Regions from separate parts of the Pantoea sp. C1E2 genome, predicted to be linked through region 1. Evidence: predicted binding sites of a transcription regulator. Region 1 holds the regulator's gene; each other region holds the start of a gene.
The links. The regulator CRP, encoded in region 1, controls carbon source genes, mostly activating them, when cyclic AMP is high. The targets are predictions, from matches to a motif close to ATGTGANNNNNNTCACAT.

Region 1 (5,306 bases):
AAACTGATTGCCGCGACCTTTGCCGATCGCGTGTTCTTTGGTAACTCCGGCGCGGAAGCCAACGAAGCTGCTTTCAAGCTGGCACGCTATTACGCCTGCAAAAAACACAGCCCGTTTAAAAGCAAAATCATTGCCTTCCACAATGCGTTCCACGGACGTACCTTGTTTACCGTTTCCGTCGGCGGCCAGCCGAAATACTCCGATGGCTTTGGTCCCAAACCGGCGGATATCGTGCATGTGCCGTTTAACGATCTGGATGCGGTGAAAGCGGTGATTGATGATCATACCTGCGCCATTGTCGTCGAGCCGATTCAGGGCGAAGGTGGCGTGGTGGCGGCGACGCAGGAATTTATGCAGGGCCTGCGTGCACTGTGTGATGAGCACAACGCGCTGCTGGTGCTGGATGAAGTGCAGAGCGGCATGGGTCGTAGCGGTAAGCTGTTCAGCTACGAACATTACGGCATCAAGCCAGACATCATCACCACCGCGAAAGCGCTGGGCGGCGGATTCCCGGTGAGCGCGATGCTGACCACCAATGAAATCGCTTCAGTGATGGCGCCCGGCGTGCACGGCACCACCTACGGCGGCAATCCGCTGGCCTGTGCGATTGCCGAAACCGCACTGGACATCATCAACACCCCTGAAGTGCTGGGTGGTGTGGAAGCCCGTCGTCAGCAGTTCGTTGAAGCGCTGCAGGCGATCGACAGCAAATACGATCTGTTCAGTGAGATTCGGGGCAAAGGTTTGCTGATTGGGGCAGCGCTGAAACCGCAGCACGCCAGCAAGGCGCGCGACATTCTCAACGCATCAGCCGCAGAAGGATTGATGATCCTGACCGCCGGCACCGATGTGATTCGTTTCGTGCCGTCATTGGTGATCGAACCGACCGATATCGAAGAAGGCATGGCGCGTTTCGCCAAAGCCATTGAGAAAGTGCTGGCTGCCTGATTAGCTTTTCGGGCGCAGTACTTTGAGCCAGCTGCCATGATGTGGCCGCTGGCTCCACGCCATTGAAGAGATGGTGTGCATGACGTTCAGATGTTGCAGAATCCGCTTCACATGCTGTTCCACAATCGTCACCGGCCCCTCATTCAGATTCTCCGGCGCTTCCAGAATATTGCTGTCATTGCCTGGTCCGTCATAGGCTAGTCGCTGCTGACAGCGCTGCAGCGCAATTTCACAGGATTGCAGATAACGCTCCGCCAGTTTGGGCGTCAGCATGGTGTGCTCACGCGCCAGAATCGTCATTGCGTTGAGATGCTCAACGATAAACTGACTGTGCGTCACCCACATGCGCATATCTTTCAGGTACTGCGCATTAAAGCCCGGCTCGCTGGATGCCTGATTCAGGGAGTTAAACAGCGCATTGTGCGCCTGATTAACCTTCATGCGTTGATACGCCAGCTTTTCGGGGGATTGCTCCGGCCCCAGCAGCATTCTTAGCGCTTCCTGATAGGCATCCAGTGCATCATGTGCGTTGCTGCGCAGCAAGCCACTCTGCCACTGCGGCCATAGCCAAATCATGCCGGCAAAGGCGATCAGGCAGCCCATCAGTGTGTCCATCATGCGCGGTAACAGGAACTGCGCGCCGTTCAGCGACAGCAGCTGCAGCGAATACACTGCCGTCACGGTAAAGCCAATCATCGACCAGCCGTAATACTTGCGCGTCACCAGATAGCTGGCGAGGGTGATGGCCAGCATAAACAGCAAGGTGATCGATTCGGGCACCGCCAGCTGCAGCGAACCGGCCGCGATCAGCAATCCGGCAAAGGTGCCCAACGCACGGTGCTGAATGCGTACCCGTGTGGCGCTGTAGCCATTCTGGCTGACGAACATAATGGTCATCAGAATCCAGTAGGGCTTGGGAATATTGAAGAACAGCGCCAGCGCACTGCCAAACATCAGCATCACCGAGATACGCGCGGCGGTGCGCAATGCGGCGGATTTCAGCGACAGATAGCTGCGCAGCGCCGGAAACAGCGGCAAACGGCGCTGGCGATCGGCCATCAGGTCACGGGTGTACAACGGCTTCTGGGTGCGCAGCACGCGAGCGATACGGCTGAAGTGGTAATAGCAGAAGTTACCCACCGGATTATCGGGGTTTTGACGCGCAATCTTCTCCAGCGCACCGAGCTGCTTCTCCATGTGAAAACGATCGGGCAACTGATGATAGAGAATGGCATCGGCCAGCAGACGCAGGCGCGCAGAGATAGTTTTCGCATTCCAGCGGATCACCGCTTCGGCGTGACTCTGTTCCACCAGCTTCTGCACCTCTTCCGGCTGGTGCAGGCTCACCGAGATGTGTTCCTGCAAATCCAGCGCCACCTGGAACGCGCGCGTCAGGCGTTTGTGGCTGTTATCACGACTGGCCGACAGCATATGCATTTGCTGATAACAGGTGGTGATCAGATCAACGGCTTTTTGCTGGCGTGCCAGCAGCGGTGGTAATGCCTTTTCCGGATCGGTGAGCTGCGTCAGCAGGGTATATTTGGCATCGCAGTAATCCGCCAATTCCCGATACAGCAGGCTAAGGGTTTCACGCATCGGCTGCTCTTTCCACAGCCAGAACCAGAACCAGTTAAACAGGCCGTACCATAGCGTGCCACCGATATACAGTAGCGGCGGCACCCACATGGGCATGCGTCCAACCAGGCTGAGGCTAAAGATGGCGGCAATCAGTGTGGCGGGCAGCAAGCGACCGTGCAGTGGGCTGATTTCGCCGGTCACGCCTATCAGCAGCGGCAGCACGAATAGGATCAGCGGTAAAGGAATCGCGTCACTGGTGAGAAATTGGATCAAAAAGCTGGCGGTGGCAAACAGGGAGCCGCCGACAATCAGGCGTTTGAAGAAGCGTTTATGCGGGGTATCGAGACCCGCCATGTTGCAGCAGGCAGGCACTAAGGAGAACAGCAGGCCTTTTTGCAGATCGCCAAACAGCCAGCCAAGAGCCACAGGCAGGCACAGCACCAGCGTTTGCCGCAGTGCGTAGTTGACCTCAGGATGATAGATGATTCGGCGCCACATCAGCTCATCGCAAACAAAAACGGCGCGATGTTGCCATCACGCCGTGGGTGATAAGAAATTAGCGGGTGCCGTAGACGACGATGGTTTTACCGTGTGCGGAGATCAGGTTCTGATCTTCCAGCATTTTCAGGATACGACCCACGGTTTCGCGTGAGCAACCCACGATTTGACCAATCTCCTGACGGGTGATTTTGATTTGCATCCCGTCCGGGTGAGTCATCGCATCTGGTTGTTTAGCCAGATTAAGCAGCGTTTGCGCGATACGGCCCGTCACATCGAGGAAGGCAAGGTTGCCCACTTTTTCGGAGGTGACTTGCAGACGACGCGCCATTTGCGACGAGAGTCGCATTAAAATATCCGGGTTTACCTGAATCAGCTGACGGAATTTTTTGTAGGAAATTTCAGCCACTTCGCAGGCACTTTTCGCACGTACCCAGGCACTACGTTCCTGACCTTCTTCAAACAGGCCGAGTTCGCCGATGAAATCTCCCTGATTGAGGTAGGAGAGGATCATCTCTTTGCCTTCTTCATCTTTGATCAGTACCGCGACGGAACCTTTCACGATGTAGTACAGCGTTTCCGCTTTCTCACCCTGATGGATGAGTGTGCTTTTGGACGGATATTTGTGAATATGGCAATGGGACAGGAACCATTCGAGTGTAGGGTCTGTTTGCGGTTTGCCGAGAACCATTCGCTATTATCCTCTGTTGTAATCGTGCCCAAAATACAGGGGGCAGTTTTCCCTGTCAGGCGGTGTAATCGTAGAGCGCTTCCAGTAAAGGAAAATTATTTCCGGGTGATTCTTAAGCTACGCTTTTGATTCTTCCCGCCTTCGTCTGTTATGACGAAAATATTTTCAGCACTGTTTGTAGCACAGCTTTTGCAAGCTGTCTTCTGTTGTCTCGCTTCAGCAAAGGGCAGATGTGTCTGGATTGCTGTTTATCAAGTGAAAGCGTACTCTGGCGGCAAAACCGCCACTTCAGGAGAAAGAATAATGCAGGCACGAGTGAAATGGGTGGAAGGGCTGACCTTTCTCGGAGAATCCTCATCAGGCCATCAGGTATTAATGGACGGTAACTCGGGCGACAAAGCGCCGAGCCCGATGGAGATGGTTTTGATGGCAGCTGGCGGCTGTAGCGCGATTGACGTGGTGTCGATCCTGCAAAAGGGTCGAAATGACGTGGCTGACTGCGAGGTGAAACTCACCTCCGAGCGCCGTGAAGAAGCGCCACGTATTTTCACGCAAATCAACCTGCATTTTATCGTTAGCGGCAAGGCGCTAAGCGATAAAGCGGTCGCGCGGGCTGTCGATCTGTCGGCGGAGAAGTATTGCTCGGTGGCGATCATGCTCGGCAATAGTGTGAAAATGACGCACAGTTACGAAGTGATTGAGCGATAGCATCAGCGGGCGGCCAAACGGCCGCCGCTACAGAATTTCTGGATTATTCAATCCGTTTACCTTCAATCAGCCGCTGCACCAGTGGCGTCATGATTAACTCCATCGCCAGACCCATTTTACCGCCCGGCACCACCAACGTGTTCATATGTGAAATGAACGAGCCCTGGATCATCGCCAGCAGATAAGGGTAAGCAATGCCTTCCAGTCCACGGAAGTGAATCACCACAAAACTTTCATCGAGCGAAGGGATTTCACGTGCGGCAAACGGGTTGGAGGTGTCAACGGTCGGCACGCGCTGGAAGTTGATATGGGTGCGTGAGAACTGCGGCGTGATGAAGTTGATGTAATCCTCCATCGAACGCACCACCGAATCCATCACCGCTTCGCGCGAATGGCCTCGCTCGCCGGTGTCGCGCACCAGCTTTTGAATCCACTCCAGGTTGACGATCGGCACCACACCGACCAACAGATCGACATGCTCCGCCACGTTCTGCTGCTGCGTGACGACGCCGCCATGCAGTCCTTCATAGAACAACACATCGGTGTTTTCCGGCAACGGCTGCCAGGGCGTGAAGGTGCCGGGCACCTGATTCCAGGGCACAGCTTCATCATAGGTGTGCAGATATTTGCGCGATTCACCTAACCCGGTTTGTCCGTAATGCTTGAAGGTGTGTTCTAACAGACCGAAGTCGTTGGCTTCCGGGCCGAAATAGCTGATATGGCGGCCCAGATCGCGCGCTTTACGGATCGCCATGTCCATTTCGGGACGGGTATAGCGATGGAAGCTGTCACCTTCCAGCTCCGCAGCGTGCAAATCCAGCTGCTGAAATATTTTACGGAAGGCAACGCTGGTGGTGGTAGTACCGGCACCGCTTGAACCGGT
Region 2 (5,306 bases), 1.4 Mb from region 1:
CTGGAAGATATGCTGCAGATTGGCCTGGAAAACCCGATTGTGGTTTCTCCAGACATCGGTGGCGTAGTGCGTGCTCGTGCTATTGCTAAGCTGCTCAATGACACTGACATGGCTATCATCGATAAGCGTCGCCCGCGTGCGAACGTTTCTCAGGTGATGCACATCATCGGTGACGTGGCAGGTCGTGACTGTGTACTGGTCGACGATATGATCGACACCGGCGGTACGCTGTGCAAAGCAGCTGAAGCGTTGAAAGAGCGCGGCGCGAAACGTGTCTTCGCTTACGCGACCCACCCAATCTTCTCTGGTAACGCGGTTGAAAACCTGCGCAAGTCAGTGATCGATCAGGTTATCGTGTGCGATACCATTCCGCTGTCAGACGAGATGAAAGCGCTGCCAATCGTGCGTACCTTAACGCTCTCTGGCATGCTGGCCGAAGCGATTCGCCGTATCAGTAACGAAGAGTCCATCTCCGCAATGTTCGAACATTAATACATTGCATGAAACCGGGCCCCGTGCCCGGTTTTTTATTCCCAACAATCCGCTTCATTTGCCGATTAAGCCGCTTTCGCCACGGATATTTTCGCGATAAATTTCGTTAAAACTCGCTATTCTCCCTGCCTTACACTCTTTTCAAACGACATGCGATGCTGCGCTTTAGCGGGCCATTGATTAGTGGTATTTTCTCCACACTTTTTTCTAAGAACTCCGACCACTATGACTCTCGACATCTACACGCTGTTTGTTTGCGAGCTCTATGTGCTGGGGTTTTTAAGCATTATTCTTGTTTTCGCCTGGGTGGGTGCGCAATACGATCGCGTGCTCGGATTCACGACGCTGGCGCTCATCTTGACCCTGATGGCGGTGTTCCTCAGTAGTCTGCGCAGCGCGGGATTTGTCTTCCTTCCCATCGGTGTGGGCAACGTCGTGATGTTGCTGGCCTACGGCAATCTGTTGAATGCATTCCGTGCTTTTTGCCATAAACCCTTGGGGTTCAGCTGGTTAGCCGGCGGGCTGCTATGGGCGATTCTTTGCGCATTCCCTGCGTTTTACGCCAGCCAACCCAAACGCGTTTTAGTGCTTTGCCTGCTGTGCATCATTTACACCGGTGCGCTAATTCGTTTGTTATGGCAATCTCGCGATGCACTGCAAGTGACCTTTTGGCCGGCGCAGATGTTGCTGTGGATTCATCTGCTGTTTCATGTTGCGCGCATCTTCCTCGATGATGCCATCGCTACACCGGTGCGCGGCGCGATAGCCGGTTCCAGCGTTTCGGTATACGTGATTCTTGAATCCATTCTATTTGTGATTGGCCTGACTTTTACCATTCTGGCAATGGTCAACGAGCGCACACAGATCGCCCACAAACGGGCATCGCTTCACGATCCCCTGACCTGCGTCTGGAATCGCCGCGCTCTGTTCGAGCAAGCCGACAGATTAGTGGTGCGTAACACGCGTAGTCCGCAACCGCTGGTTTACACTGCCGTATTGTTTGATCTCGACCATTTCAAAGGCATTAACGATCGTTACGGCCACCTGCAAGGTGATCGCGTATTAATCGATTTTTGTCAGGTGGTACAGGCTTTGTTGCCCGCCGGGGGGCATTTTGCCCGTCTGGGCGGCGAAGAGTTTGCGGCGATTCTGCCGGGCAATAGCGAGGATGCGGAACGGGTGTGCGAGCGTATCCGACTGGCGACACAGCTGTCGCAGCCCAACGATGTTTGCTACACGGTGAGCATTGGCTTTGCCACCGCTAACCATCGCGATCATACCTTTCCGATTTTACTCGGCCTGGCGGATGAAGCGTTATACCGTGCAAAAGCCAGTGGCCGTAACCGCGTCGAACGATATTTCGTGCAGTTACAGCCTATACAGGAAGCGGCACTCTCTTAATGCGAGGAGTGATTGCGACGACAGCGTTTGTCACCGTAATGGCGTAACCAGAAGTAGCGGTCTTCAACCCGCTCACGTCCGCTGACGCGCGCACCCACCAGCCACAGCAGCGCACCAACAAAGATGCTGAACATGGCACCATGTGCGAGGAATTGCGGCAGGTTTAACGCAGGTAGCTGATTAATAATAGAATATCCGACGCCAAGTACCATCGTCAGTAAACCCAAACACATCAGGCCATTACCTAAATAGCGGCATTGTTGACGTTTCATGATTCACCTCCATCCTTATGAAAAAGCAAAACAGCACGTATGGTTAACTTGTCATAAGTTTAGGCAATGACGGCGGGTTAAGTTGCGGACAGGATCACACATCCTTCACAATCTCTGACATTTCTTTACGGCCAGAGGCTTGATTTCGATAGAAATTGATAAGTCACGCAGAGGTATCATCTGTGCTCAGCACCCTTTGTCATCGCCGCTTGCAGGCAGTAAACTATCGCCCTTTCCGCAGCAAGACAGGATAAACATCGTGAGCAGCATTAAACTGATTGTGGGGCTGGCCAATCCCGGCGCTGAATACGCCGCAACGCGTCATAACGCGGGTGCCTGGTATGTGGATTTGCTGGCCGACCGGAACAATCAGTCATTGAAAGAAGAGCCGAAATTCTACGGCTACACTGCACGCCTGTCGCTGGCGGGTGAAGATGTCCGTTTGCTGGTGCCCACCACTTTTATGAACCTGAGTGGCAAAGCGGTCGCGGCAATGGCGACGTTTTATCGCATCACACCTGAAGAGATTTTAGTGGCGCATGACGAATTGGATCTGCCACCGGGTGTGGCGAAATTTAAACAGGGTGGTGGTCATGGCGGACACAACGGCCTGAAAGACATCATCAGCAAACTGGGCAACAACAATAATTTCCACCGTTTGCGGGTTGGTATCGGCCATCCCGGCGATCGCAATAAGGTCACCGGCTTCGTATTGGGTAAACCGCCGGCCAGCGAGCAAAAGCTGATTGATGATGCGGTCGATGAAGCGGTGCGTTGCACTGAGCTGTGGCTGAAAGAAGACAAAATCAAGGCGATGAACCGCCTGCATGCGTTCAAGGCTGGCTAAGCCCAATTCCCGCGCCGCAGAAGGCAATTCTGTGTATAATGCGCGAAATTTTTTGAATCTGTCGTCGCTGCCTGTCAGCGCCGCACACTCAGTGATAAAGGTAATCAGACCATGGGATTTAAATGCGGTATTGTGGGCCTGCCGAACGTCGGTAAATCCACCCTGTTCAACGCGCTGACCAAAGCGGGTATCGAAGCAGCCAACTTTCCGTTCTGCACCATCGAGCCAAACACCGGTGTGGTGCCAATGCCCGATCTGCGCCTCGATCAGCTGAGCGAAATCGTTAAGCCACAGCGTGTTGTTCCTACCACCATGGAATTCGTGGATATCGCCGGTCTGGTGAAAGGCGCCTCCAAAGGTGAAGGTCTCGGCAACCAGTTCCTGACCAACATCCGTGAAACCGAAGCTATCGGCCACGTGGTGCGCTGCTTCGAGAACGACAACATCATTCACGTTTCAGGCAAAGTTAACCCAGCGGAAGATATTGATATCATCAATACCGAGCTGGCGCTGTCGGATCTCGACACCTGTGAACGTGCGATTCAGCGCTGCCAGAAGAAAGCCAAAGGCGGCGATAAAGATGCAAAAGCTGAACTGGCTGCGCTGGAGAAATGTCTCCCGCACCTGTCAGAAGCAGGCATGTTGCGTGCCCTGAAGCTGGATGCTGATGAGAAAGCGGCCATCCGCTACCTGAGCTTCCTGACCCTGAAGCCAACCATGTATATCGCGAACGTGAACGAAGACGGTTTTGAAAACAACCCGTTCCTCGATCAGGTACGTGCGATTGCGGAAGCCGAAGGTTCTGTCGTTGTGCCGGTGTGCGCAGCAGTAGAATCCGACATAGCAGAGCTGGATGACGAAGAGCGTGAAGAGTTCATGGCGGAGTTGGGTCTGGAAGAGCCTGGTCTGAACCGCGTGATCCGTGCCGGTTATGCGCTATTGAACCTGCAAACCTACTTCACCGCTGGCGTGAAAGAAGTACGCGCCTGGACCATCCCAGTGGGTGCGACCGCGCCTCAGGCTGCCGGTAAAATCCACACCGACTTCGAGAAAGGCTTTATCCGTGCGCAGACCATCGCGTTTGATGACTTTGTTGCCTATAAAGGCGAGCAAGGTGCGAAAGAAGCCGGCAAGATGCGCTCAGAAGGTAAAGAGTACATCGTGAAAGATGGTGACGTGATGAACTTCCTGTTCAACGTCTAATCTTCAAGTCGATGATTTGCTCATGTTGAATTAATTTCAGCTAAAAAAATCCACGCCTGGCGTGGATTTTTTATTTCTCATTAGGTAAATTCTTCCGCGACGCTTCCAGGCATATTAGCCATCACTTCGCTTTTGTCGTTAGCCTAAGCCACAAACACCGCTCGCTTTTCCGCATGAAATCTCTCTTCTGACCACCCTGCTCCACAGTGTGAAGCCGATCATGAAATTGGCTCATGCAGCTTTGAAGTTTAATCACTTTCAATCACTGAGTGACTCTGGCATAAAATTCGCATTGTTATTGACTTAAGACAATGTGAAATCTTCCGCAGGTGATAGGCCGCAGTATCAGGTCTACCCACCTAAAGCCGGAAAGGTTTTGCAGCTGAAATCAGGATACCAGAGCATCATGAGCAACGATTTTGCATTTTCCATTAAGAGCAGTGTTTTCGATGAGCATTACAATCCTTCTGAAAGCACGCGTATCACCACGAACTTCGCTAACCTGGCACGTGGAACCAATCGCCAGGAGAATTTGCGCAATGCCTTAATGATGATGAACAATCGTTTCAACTCTCTGGCGCATGCGGACAACCCGAAAGGCGATCGTTATGCCGTTGAGCTGGAAATCATTTCTGCGGAAATCGATATTGAAGGCAATGGCAAAACCTTCCCGGTGATCGAAATCCTGAAAACCAACATTGTTGATCGCCACACTCAGCAGCGTACCGACGGCATCGTAGGCAATAACTTCTCATCCTACGTGCGTGATTACGATTTTAGCGTTCGTCTGCTGGCGGCCAATAACAACAAAGCCGGTTTCAGCCTGCCGGAAGGTTTCGGTGATCTGCACGGCAATATCTTTAAAAGCTTCGTCAACTCGGCGGCTTATCAGGAACGCTTTAATAAAAAGCCGGTTATCTGCCTGAGCGTATCGAGCAAGAACACCTATCACCGCACTGACTATCAGCACCCGGTGTTGGGCTTCGAATATCAGCAAGATGAGTTATCCCTGACCGACCACTACTTCGGCAAAATGGGGTTGCAGGCTCGCTATTTCATGCCTGAAAACAGCGTTGCGCCGTTAGCCTTCT
Region 3 (5,306 bases), 160 kb from region 1:
TGGAAAACGTCGAATTCAACAGCGATGGTGCACTCGGCATCACCGTCTATCATCAGAACCGCAAAGGCAGCGCCTCCTCGACCGATCTCAGCCCGGATGCGATCAAACGCACCGTGCAAGCGGCGATCGATATCGCGCGCTACACCTCGGTTGATCCTTTTGGCGCCCCGGCCGATCCCGATCTGCTGGCGTTTGAAGCGCCGGATCTCGATCTTTACCATCCGTGGGAGATCGACGCCGATCGCGCTATCGAACTGGCCGCGCAAGCCGAACAGGCATCGCTGCAGGCTGACAAGCGTATTACCAATACCGAAGGCGGCAGCTTCAATAGCCACGTCGGCATCAAAGTGTTCGGTAATAGCCACGGCATGCTGCAGAGCTATTGCTCGAGCCGCCATTCGCTCTCCAGCTGTGTGATTGCCGAACAGGATGGCAACATGGAGCGCGATTACGCTTACACCATCGGCCGTTCGATTGACGATCTGCAAAGTGCCGATTGGGTAGGACAAGAGTGTGCACGTCGCGTGTTGTCACGCCTGGCGCCGCGCAAACTGCCAACCATGAAAGCACCGGTGATCTTCGCGCCGGAAGTGGCGACGGGTCTGTTTGGCCATCTGGTTGGCATGATCAGCGGCGGCAGCGTTTATCGTAAAGCGACTTTCCTGCTGGATTCACTGGGCAAACAGATTCTGCCCGAGTGGCTGACCATTGAAGAGAAGCCGCACCTGCTGAAAGGGCTGGCGTCTACGCCGTTCGACAGCGAAGGCGTGCGCACCCAGGCGCGTGACATCATTAAAGATGGCGTGCTGCAAAACTGGCTGCTGACCAGCTATTCGGCGCGCAAACTTGGCCTGCAGAGCACCGGCCACGCGGGCGGTATTCACAACTGGCGCATTGCGGGCCAGGGTCATAGCTTTGAAGATATGCTGAAACAGATGGGCCGTGGCTTAGTGGTGACCGAAATGATGGGTTCCAGCGTCAGCGCCATGACCGGTGATTACTCGCGCGGTGCCTCAGGTTTCTGGGTTGAAAACGGTGAAATCCAATATCCTGTGAGTGAGATCACAATTGCGGGCAACCTCAAGGATATGTGGCTCAATATGGTAACTCTCGGTAACGACATTGAAACGCGCAGCAATATACAATGCGGGTCGGTGCTGCTGCCGGAGATGAAAATCGCCGGACAATAAACACATCGCTTCACTGAAAGCAGCCCACGTGGCTGCTTTTTTTTTGCCAATAATAATACCCGAAATAATTCGCGTTGCAGGAAGCCGGCAAGTGAATGAATTCTTAGGAGCTTACATGAGTGAGTGACTGAGGTGAGTAAGCGCAGCCAACGCGCCTGGAACGTGAAGGATGAAGGGTAAATAAGGATATTTTTATGCGGAAGCATGTAATTGCAATGTTGTCTCTCTCGCTGTTGTTCTCCTCGGCTAGCGTATTCGCCGCTGACCTGAAGAATGATATGGATACTCTGAAAGATGGCCTGAGCGTGGTGAAAAAAACCTCCGATGCTCAGGAAATGCAAACCGCACTCGGCAAGATGCGCCAGGCGGCGGAGGATGCTAAAAAATCCACGCCGGAAAAACTGGAAGGTCAGGCTGCCGATAGCGCCCAGATTAAGGATTATCACGCAGGTCTTGATTCTCTGATTGCACAGATTGATGTCGTCGATCAGTTGGCGAAAGCCAATAAACTCGACGAAGCCAAAGCTGAAGCGAAAAAGTTGGAAGATATTCGTAACGCCAACCATAAGAAATTCCGCTGATAAACCGGCCAGCCCTGTGGCTGGCCTTATCTTCCCCCGCGATTTCTCCGTTCTCTCACACTCATTTCCGGCATAACCCGCATTTTTGTGACCTGTTTCGCACACTTCATGCGTAGTGCGATCTGGCGCACACACGCCCGTGGGATTTCCACTTTGAGGTGGAAAAGATGCGTCTCCACAGCCTGAAGCGGAAAGCGTAATTTCTTTTCAACGCGAATTATCTCTAATTATCCGCAGTAAACAGGAGTAGCAAGGTGAGGAGTGAAGCTGTCCCGCTGAAACCGAGTACGCCAGAAGCCATTCAGGCGTTGGCGGATAACACGTTGAAGCAGATTGCGGCGATCTACGCCGCGCACCACATCGAAGCCAATGCCGTGCAGCAGCAGATGCTGGCGTCGCATGTGCGGGCGATGGCAGCGCGTTCCCTCACGGGAGAAGCCTTGCCGGAAGTGGAAGCCGAACTGTTTGAAGATATCTCGCCAGAAACCATGGCGCTGGCACAGCAGGTGGTCGATCTGTTTGGCAATCTGCCAAAAGAAGAAGCCTGGTTGTTATCGGTGCATATCGAAGTGGCGAAATCGAACGAAGCATAAATCGAGAGGAATTGAACATGGTAACAGTCGTCATTGGTGATCGTCTGGGTAAAGGCCAGAAAGTTGCAGCCGGTATTGAGAAAGCAGGCGGCCGTGCCGTTGTCGTGCCGGGCGTAGCAGCCGACATGAAACTGGGCGATGTGATGAAAGCGGAAAACGCCGATTTCGGTATCTCCTTCTGCGGCAGCGGCGGTGCAGGTGCCATCACTGCACAGAACAAATATGGCTACAAAGCCAAACACGGCATGCGTTCGATTGATGAAGGCGTGACTGCCATCAACGAAGGCGCCACCGTGCTGGGCTTTGGCTTTATGGATAAAGAAGAGCTGGGTGAACGTCTGGTGCAGGCCTGGAATAAAAAACACGGCAGCTAAGCATGAAACAGCAATACGAGACCCAGGTAACGGTGCAGGGCAAAGGCGACAGCAAAGCGAAAGCCTTTTCCGATGCATTGAGCAAGGTGCAGCAGCAAGTGCTGCGCACCAGCCAAAAGATTCTGTTGCGCATTGAACCCATAGATGTGCGGGTGCTGCGCGCGCAGGAGAGCGTACGCGCAGAGAAGTTCTTGTTCTTCTTTCTGGCGCGCGAACGACGGAATTACAGCGTTGAGCTGGATATTACCGTCAGCGTCACCGTGATCGACACCGACAAGGTGGATTTCATCGCGACGAAATAAAAACGACAACAAAGGGTACAACAACATGTTTTTAATCATTTTGTTTAAGTCGTTGATCATTGGTGGATTGGTTGGCGTTGGGGTAGGAGCGGGCGCAGCGCGCATGTTCCATGCACCGACCACGCAAGGTATGGGCGCGTTTCGTACTTTGGGTGAACTCAATTCCTGCGAAGGCGATCCTGCTTCGCACTTCTCCTTTGGTCTTGGCTTCTTCTTTAACGCCTGGGCATCGTCTGTGGCGGCAGGCTCCTTCACACAGGACGTTGACCACCGCATTCTGCCCAACTGGGGCGCGGCTGCGTTGATGGTGAAAAATCGTAACGTCGCGGAAACCCTGCACAACCCGAAACGCATGGCGATTGCCTGCGGCATCATCGGCATGATCGTCGTGGCGTTCCTCAACAGTACCGCTTCTGCGGTGCCAGCGGCGTTGCAGGTCACGGCAGTGAAAGTGCTGGTACCGGCGGCGAACCTGCTGGTGAATACCGTGATGCCAGTGATCTTCTGGCTGGCGGCCATTGATGCCGGTAAGAAATCGGGCTTCTGGGCGACCATCTTTGGTGGTCTGGCGCAGTTGATCATGGGCAATGCCGTACCGGGTTTGGTGCTGGGCATCCTGATCGGTAAAGGCGTGGAAGAGAGCGGCTGGAACAAAGTCACCAAAGTGATGATGTTCGCGATTGTGCTGCTGTTCGCTCTGAGTGGCTTCTTCCGTGGCTTCGACATGAAACTGCTGCAATCCTTCCAACTGGGTGTCCCTGGCTGGCTGGACATGATCCACAACAGCCTGAGCGGCAAATAAGGAGCCTCGAGAATGAACGAGACTGAAAACAAAGGGTTCTGGTATGCCGACTGGTCGTTCCCGATCTTTGTTGGCCTGCTGTCATCTGGCGTGTTTGCCGGTACGCACATGTACTACCTGTACGGCATTGGCGCTTTCAACGAAGTGGCATTCGTATCCATGCTGCGCTCCGGTATGGAAACCGGTGTATATGGCGCAGTGGCGGCGTTCGGTGCCAGCTTCCTGTTTGCCCGTATTATTGAAGGCTCGCTGGTCGGGATTCTGGATATTGGTGGCGCGATTCAAACCGGCGTCGGCTTAGGTGTTCCTGCCTTGCTGCTCGGTGCGGGCATCGTGTTCCCGGTGGCGAACTTTGCCGCGTCACTGGCAACCGGCCTGGTGGTGGGCGTAGCGATTGGCTATCTGATCATCCTGGCGCGTAAGTTCACCATCAATCAAAGCGATTCCACCTACGGTGCGGACGTGATGATGGGCGCAGGTAATGCATCGGGTCGCTTCCTCGGGCCGTTGATCATCCTGTCTGCGATGGCCGCGTCGATTCCTATCGGCCTCGGTTCGCTGGTGGGTGCGCTGTTGTTCTATCTGTGGAACAAACCGATTACCGGTGGTGCGATTCTCGGCGCGATGGCCTTAGGCGCGATGTTCCCGGTTTCTCTGTGATGCAGTAACCGGTTTAACGGTCGCCATAAATGGCGACCCTACGATTTCGTAGGGTGCGCATTTATGCGCACCAGGCAGATGTGGTGCACATTCCGTAGGGTGCGCATTTATGCGCATCAGGCAGATGTGGTGCACATTCCGTAGGGTGCGCATTTATGTGCACCAGGCTGAATGCAGGTTGTTAAGGAGTAAACATGTTTGATCTGATTCTGCGCCGCGCGCGTTTGTGCGACGAACAGCTGGTGGATATCGCCATCCAGCACGGCAAGATTGCTGCGGTCGGTGACGTCAGCGGTTCAGCACAGCAGGAGCGCGATTTAGCAGGGCGCTACTACGTCAGCGCGGGCTGGATCGACAGCCACGTGCACTGCTATCCCAAATCCCCGATTTATCACGATGAAGCCGATGCGATTGGCGTGGCGCAGGGCGTGACCACGGTGGTCGATGCAGGCAGCACCGGTGCGGATCATATCGACGATTTCTATCGGCTAACCCGTTCCGCCACCACGGAAGTGCGCGCGCTGATCAACATCTCACGCACCGGCATCATCACGCAGAACGAGCTGGCCGATATGGCGCAGATCGACAGTGACGCGGTGGTGCAGGCGGTAAAACGTCGCCCGGACTTTATTGTGGGATTGAAAGCGCGCATGAGCAGCAGCGTGGTGGGCGAAAACGGCATTCAGCCACTGATTCGCGCCAAAGCCATCCAGCAGGCGGCGGGTAATCTGCCGCTGATGGTGCACATCGGCAACAATCCGCCGGTGCTGGAAGAGATCGCCGATCTGCTCACCTCCGGTGACA
Region 4 (5,306 bases), 1.7 Mb from region 1:
GCGGGTGCCAGCTGGGCACGTTTAGAAAGCTCAATACGCGAAATCGGGCCGTATAGGTCAATCAGTCGGTAAACCACACCTGCGTTGGTCTGTTTTATTTGGTCAATGTGGCCAGGCTGACTGTCCAGATTCACGCCCTGCTCCCGGATATTTTCGCGCTTCTAAATAAACAGCAGCTATGGTGATGCAGATTGGCAGGCAGCGTCAAATATTTGATTAGAAATGTGATTTATCGCACATAAAGATCGGGCCATTATTCACCGGGTGATTCAAATTTCGGCATTCTGCAGCATCAACTGCATCATATTGTGCATTTGCGCACTGGGTTCACGCGTGGCTGACCAGACCAGCCAGACTTCAGAAATGGCATCGTGCTCCTGCAAGGGAATCCACACCACATCGGCCAGTCGCGCACGTCGAAATGAAGCTGGCAGAATGGAAACACCCAATCCGGTTGCGACCAGACCGAGTATCGTCATCGCTTCACCCACTTCCTGCGTAATAAAGGGTTTGATTTGATAACGGTGCAGCAGCGCCAGTGTTTCACCGTACAGCGCCGTACCACCCTGCGGATCAAAAAACACGAAGGGCTCGTTGGCCAGTGTCTGAATGGAGATCGACTCAGCATCTGCCAGCGGATGTGCCCAATGCACCAGCGCACACAACGGCTCGCGCAGCAGCACCCGATGCTGTAAATCGCTCGGCAATGGCGTATTGCGCATCACACCCAAATCCAGCCGACCTTCATGCAACGGTGCCAGCTGCTGGCGGGTGTTATTTTCCTGCATCGAGATGTGCACTTCCGGCCAACGCTGACGAAATTGATACAGCGCATCGGAGACCAGGCCGGTGAAGGGAGCGGAAGAGGTAAAGCCAATGCGTAGCTCTCCTTCCTGTCCGCTATGTACGCGAGCCGCCCGACTGGCAGCTTGCTCAACCTGCAGCAGAATGGTGCGCGCATCCTGTAAAAACAGCTGACCGGCAGCCGTGATCTGCACGCTGCGATTAGTTCGGGTAAACAGCTGCGCGCCGATCTCTTGCTCCAGCTGCTGAATCTGCTGGCTGAGCGGCGGTTGGGAAATATTCAATCGCTGTGCTGCGCGACCAAAATGCAGTTCCTCGGCAACGGCAACGAAATAGCGTAAATGGCGCAACTCGACATTCATATCTTAAACGTCTCATTTGAGATTATTAATATATTGTACAACCTAATCTCACTTTCCTAAAGTTATCAGACCGTTTCTCATCTAAGGATATTCCGTGAGTCGCTCTTCCCAGGCAGTGACAATTCATGAAGACGAGTTGTCCGCTAAGCCTGCTTCAACCGTAGCCCCCTCAGAGTGGATTGAGCGTGGATCGCCGCAGTTTATGCGCGTCACGCTGGCATTATTTTCCGCTGGATTGGCCACCTTCGCGCTGCTGTATTGTGTGCAGCCGATTCTGCCCGTGCTGTCACAGCAGTTTGGCGTCTCTCCCGCCGAAAGCAGTATTTCATTATCACTCTCAACCGGATTGATGGCGCTGGGCTTGCTGGTGACCGGTCCGCTATCCGATGCTATTGGGCGCAAATCCGTGATGGTGACGGCTTTGATGCTTGCCGCCATTTGCACGCTGATTTCCGCCACCATGACGAGTTGGCAAGGCATTCTGATGATGCGTGCGTTGATTGGTCTGTCTCTCAGCGGCGTGGCGGCGGTCGGTATGACCTATTTAAGCGAGGAGATCCATCCCCGCGTGATTGCCTTCTCGATGGGTCTGTACATCAGCGGCAATTCCATTGGCGGTATGAGCGGACGCTTGCTCACCGGCGTGCTGACCGATTTCTTCTCCTGGCGTGTGGCGGTTGGGGTGATAGGTTGCTTCTCGCTGGCCGGCGCGTTGATGTTCTGGAAGATTTTACCGGCGTCACGTCATTTCCGTCCCGCCTCGTTGCGCCCGCGCAGTTTATTCATCAACTTCCGCCTGCACTGGCGTGATAAAGGATTACCCTTCCTGTTCGCTGAAGGTTTTCTGCTGATGGGCGCGTTTGTGACGCTGTTTAACTACATCGGCTATCGTTTGTTAAGCGCACCCTGGTCGCTGAGCCAGGCGGTAGTGGGACTGCTGTCGGTGGTGTATCTGACCGGATCGTGGAGCTCACCCAAAGCGGGCGCGATGACCAGTCGCTTTGGTCGTGGTCCGGTGATGATTAGCGCTACCGCCATTATGCTGGCTGGGTTATTGCTCACCGCCTTTAATTCTCTCTGGCTGATACTGCCCGGTATGATGCTGTTTACGGCGGGCTTTTTTGCCGCGCACTCCGTTGCCAGCGGCTGGATTGGTCCACGCGCACGCCGTGCCAAAGGCCAGGCCTCGTCACTCTATCTGTTCAGCTATTACGTAGGTTCCAGCGTAGCGGGTACGTTAGGCGGCGTGTTCTGGCACAGCTATGGCTGGCCGGGCGTAACGCTGTTCATCAGTGTGCTGCTGTTGCTGGCCTTGGTTGTTGGCTGGCGTTTACAGTGCCGAAAACTGTAATACCTTTCATCTAAACGACGGGGCCGATGCGCCCCGCGTCTCCCTAAAGCCCACAGAATCGGGCGATCAATCAGTCCCACTTAAAACAAAACGACAATTCGTCGCTATAATCCTTTTTATTCCAACAATAGTTAGATTTTCTTTTTTCACAGCAATGAGGACGTTAGATGCAACTCTATTATTACGTCGATAAGCATGCAGGCTATAACGACAACCATGTGGTACATGCAACAGGCTGCCCATTCATCCCTTCTGATAGTGCACGGCGCTTTCTCGGGACTTTCTACACACCCACCGCCGCCATACAACAAGCGCGTAAATTTTATTCCAGTGCTATGGGGTGTGAACATTGCTGCCCGGTGGCGGTAAAAAAAAGCCTGACCACTCAGCATAGCGTGGCGCTAAAACATATGGTGCAACTCTGATAATGCTGGTCTGACAATGGATTAGCGCTTAAGGGGTTTTGTTAAGTACGGCTGTCAAATCGTTCTAATATAGAAACAGCCGACTTAATCATCACTGGATCTCAAAGCGCTACGCCATGATTGTTTTTTCTCGCTATCACCCCTCAGACAAAAAGCAAGAATTGATAATAACCTCAGGCTATTAACCCGGCGTTTAGCGATAAAAAATAATCAGTAATAAAAACGGTCCTGAAGGTTTTAATCCGCTCATTAATGCTCCACAATAGCCCCAATTTGTGATGCAGGTCACTTAACCGGGTGCGTTTCACCCCCTCACTCGCTGTCAGATCATTTGAACCCCATGCAATCTACTACCGTCTCTCGTAAAACAGCCTGGCTACGCGTTGTGCTGTTGGCCATTGCCGCTTTTGTTTTTAATACCACTGAATTTGTGCCTGTTGGCCTGCTGTCGGATATTGCGGCGAGTTACGCCATGAAAACCGCCGATGTCGGCATTATGCTGACCATTTATGCGTGGGTCGTTGCGCTGTTATCACTGCCGTTAATGCTGCTGACGCGTAATATCGAACGACGTTTTCTGCTATCGGTGCTGTTCATTCTGTTTATCGGCAGCCATGTGCTCTCGTCTGTGGCATGGGATTTCACCTCACTGGTGATTTCACGCATCGGTATCGCCCTGGCGCACGCAGTGTTCTGGTCGATCACCGCTTCACTGGCGATTCGTGTTGCGCCCGCGGGCAAGAAAACCCAGGCGCTGAGCATGCTGGCAACCGGTACGGCGCTGGCAATGGTACTGGGCGTACCGATTGGTCGTATCGTTGGGCAATATCTCGGCTGGCGTACTACTTTCGGCATGATCGGTTTGTCAGCGTTGGTGCTATTGATTTTGTTAGTGCGGATATTGCCGCGCCTGCCGAGTGAACACACCGGCTCACTGAGCAGCGTGCCGATGCTGTTCCGCCGTCCGGCGCTGGTGGCGATGTACATTCTGGTCACGCTGGTGGTCACCGCGCACTACACCGCTTACAGCTACATCGAACCTTTTATGCAGGTGGTGGCTAACGCGGATGAGAATTTCACGACGTTGCTACTGTTGCTGTTCGGTTCCGCCGGGATTATTGGCAGCGTGCTGTTCAGTACGTTGGGCAACAAATTCCCTTCTGCGATGTTACTGGCGGCGATTAGCATCATCACGTTGAGTATGGGCCTTTTGCTGTTTGCCGCCGTGCGTCCTGCTGCTATTTCGCTGCTGTGTATTTTCTGGGGCATGGCAATGATGATGATTGGGCTGGCGATGCAGGTTCGCGTGCTGTCACTGGCGCCCGATGCTACCGATGTGGCGATGTCATTGTTCTCAGGAATTTATAATATCGGGATTGGCGCGGGTGCCCTGTTGGGCAATCAGGTCAGCGAACACATGAAAATGTCGGATGTGGGTAACGTGGGTGGATTGATTGGTCTGGCTGCGTTGTTCTGGTGTATCACTATTTTCCGTCGGTATCCGCAACTCCGTTCAAACGGATAATCTGCTTCACGACCAGGGGCACACTTCAGTGCGCCCCTGCGCCATTCGATGCGCTTTGGTAATTAGTTATAAATTACCGCTGTGCCATTTAGCTTGTTGTTGCCAGAGGTCGAAGTGATGCGGAACGACTTTGCTCCGGCAGCACTCGCCTTCTCCGATAGCTGGTTCTCCAGTGAAGTCAGGTTAGTGCTACCTGATGCACTTACCACACCGATTTGCTGCTGGTTCAATGGTGCCTGATTGACCAATTCGGCAGCCATGCTACCAAACGCGATGGATGACAGTGCGACAGTGGCTAATACCATTTTGATGCTTTTCATGATCGTCTCTCTTATGCAGATGAAAGGGGTGGGTTGAATTTAGTTAACAACCGTTAATTAAATGCTAGCGCCAAACCGGGCATCTCGTCAATCATTTTATTAACGGTCGTTATTTTATTAAGAAGTGGCGTGATTATGGGCTTTAGCGCCCTTTTTCACTTATCGATTTGAGTGTTGCGACAGCGGTAAAGCACAAACGGGCAAAGCAAATGAGGCTGAACTCCGGCTGCGCTTGCATATTTAGTTAGCGATCGGTAATTTAATCACATGTTCTTCATGCAGTGAGGTGCGTATGACGCAAACTACCGACACGCTTAATCGCAAAACGCGTGGCCGTCCTAAAGTGTTTGACCGCAACGATGCGCTGGATAAAGCATTGATGCTGTTTTGGGCCCACGGTTATGAAGGCACATCGCTGTCGGATTTGGTGGACGCAACCGGTGCAAAAGCGCCGACGCTTTATGCTGAATTTGAGAATAAGGAAGGTCTGTTCCGTGCAGCAATGCAGCGCTACATCGA

Region 2: the regulator CRP is predicted to act here: its motif matches at 2,248-2,265, upstream of pth (aminoacyl-tRNA hydrolase).
Region 3: the regulator CRP is predicted to act here: its motif matches at 1,857-1,874, upstream of ACXI0A_RS19070 (glycine dehydrogenase).
Region 4: the regulator CRP is predicted to act here: its motif matches at 3,216-3,233, upstream of ACXI0A_RS11945 (sugar transporter).

Annotation. Positions count from the first base shown of each region.
Region 1 covers NZ_JBSZHT010000002.1:4,178,695-4,184,000, reverse strand. Annotated here, with positions in the region: gene argD (bifunctional acetylornithine/succinyldiaminopimelate transaminase) at 1-948, shown strand, start outside; gene ACXI0A_RS19965 (YccS/YhfK family putative transporter) at 949-3,024, opposite strand; gene crp (cAMP-activated global transcriptional regulator CRP) at 3,083-3,715, opposite strand; gene ACXI0A_RS19955 (OsmC family protein) at 4,019-4,423, shown strand; gene ACXI0A_RS19950 (phosphoribulokinase) at 4,467-5,306, opposite strand, start outside.
Region 2 covers NZ_JBSZHT010000002.1:2,766,649-2,771,954, forward strand. Annotated here, with positions in the region: gene prs (ribose-phosphate diphosphokinase) at 1-492, shown strand, start outside; gene ACXI0A_RS13305 (diguanylate cyclase) at 718-1,893, shown strand; gene ychH (stress-induced protein YchH) at 1,890-2,165, opposite strand; gene pth (aminoacyl-tRNA hydrolase) at 2,425-3,012, shown strand; gene ychF (redox-regulated ATPase YchF) at 3,124-4,215, shown strand; gene ACXI0A_RS13325 (putative oxygenase MesX) at 4,622-5,306, shown strand, end outside.
Region 3 covers NZ_JBSZHT010000002.1:4,022,484-4,027,789, reverse strand. Annotated here, with positions in the region: gene pmbA (metalloprotease PmbA) at 1-1,190, shown strand, start outside; gene cybC (cytochrome b562) at 1,385-1,771, shown strand; gene ACXI0A_RS19070 (glycine dehydrogenase) at 2,026-2,364, shown strand; gene ACXI0A_RS19065 (SFCGS family glycine-rich protein) at 2,382-2,738, shown strand; gene ACXI0A_RS19060 (DUF4312 family protein) at 2,741-3,040, shown strand; gene ACXI0A_RS19055 (DUF4311 domain-containing protein) at 3,066-3,842, shown strand; gene ACXI0A_RS19050 (DUF4310 family protein) at 3,855-4,502, shown strand; gene ACXI0A_RS19045 (amidohydrolase/deacetylase family metallohydrolase) at 4,697-5,306, shown strand, end outside.
Region 4 covers NZ_JBSZHT010000002.1:2,472,578-2,477,883, forward strand. Annotated here, with positions in the region: gene mlc (sugar metabolism global transcriptional regulator Mlc) at 1-134, opposite strand, end outside; gene ACXI0A_RS11930 (LysR substrate-binding domain-containing protein) at 270-1,166, opposite strand; gene ACXI0A_RS11935 (MFS transporter) at 1,261-2,517, shown strand; gene ACXI0A_RS11940 (hypothetical protein) at 2,685-2,942, shown strand; gene ACXI0A_RS11945 (sugar transporter) at 3,283-4,467, shown strand; gene bhsA (multiple stress resistance protein BhsA) at 4,530-4,787, opposite strand; gene ACXI0A_RS11955 (TetR family transcriptional regulator) at 5,080-5,306, shown strand, end outside.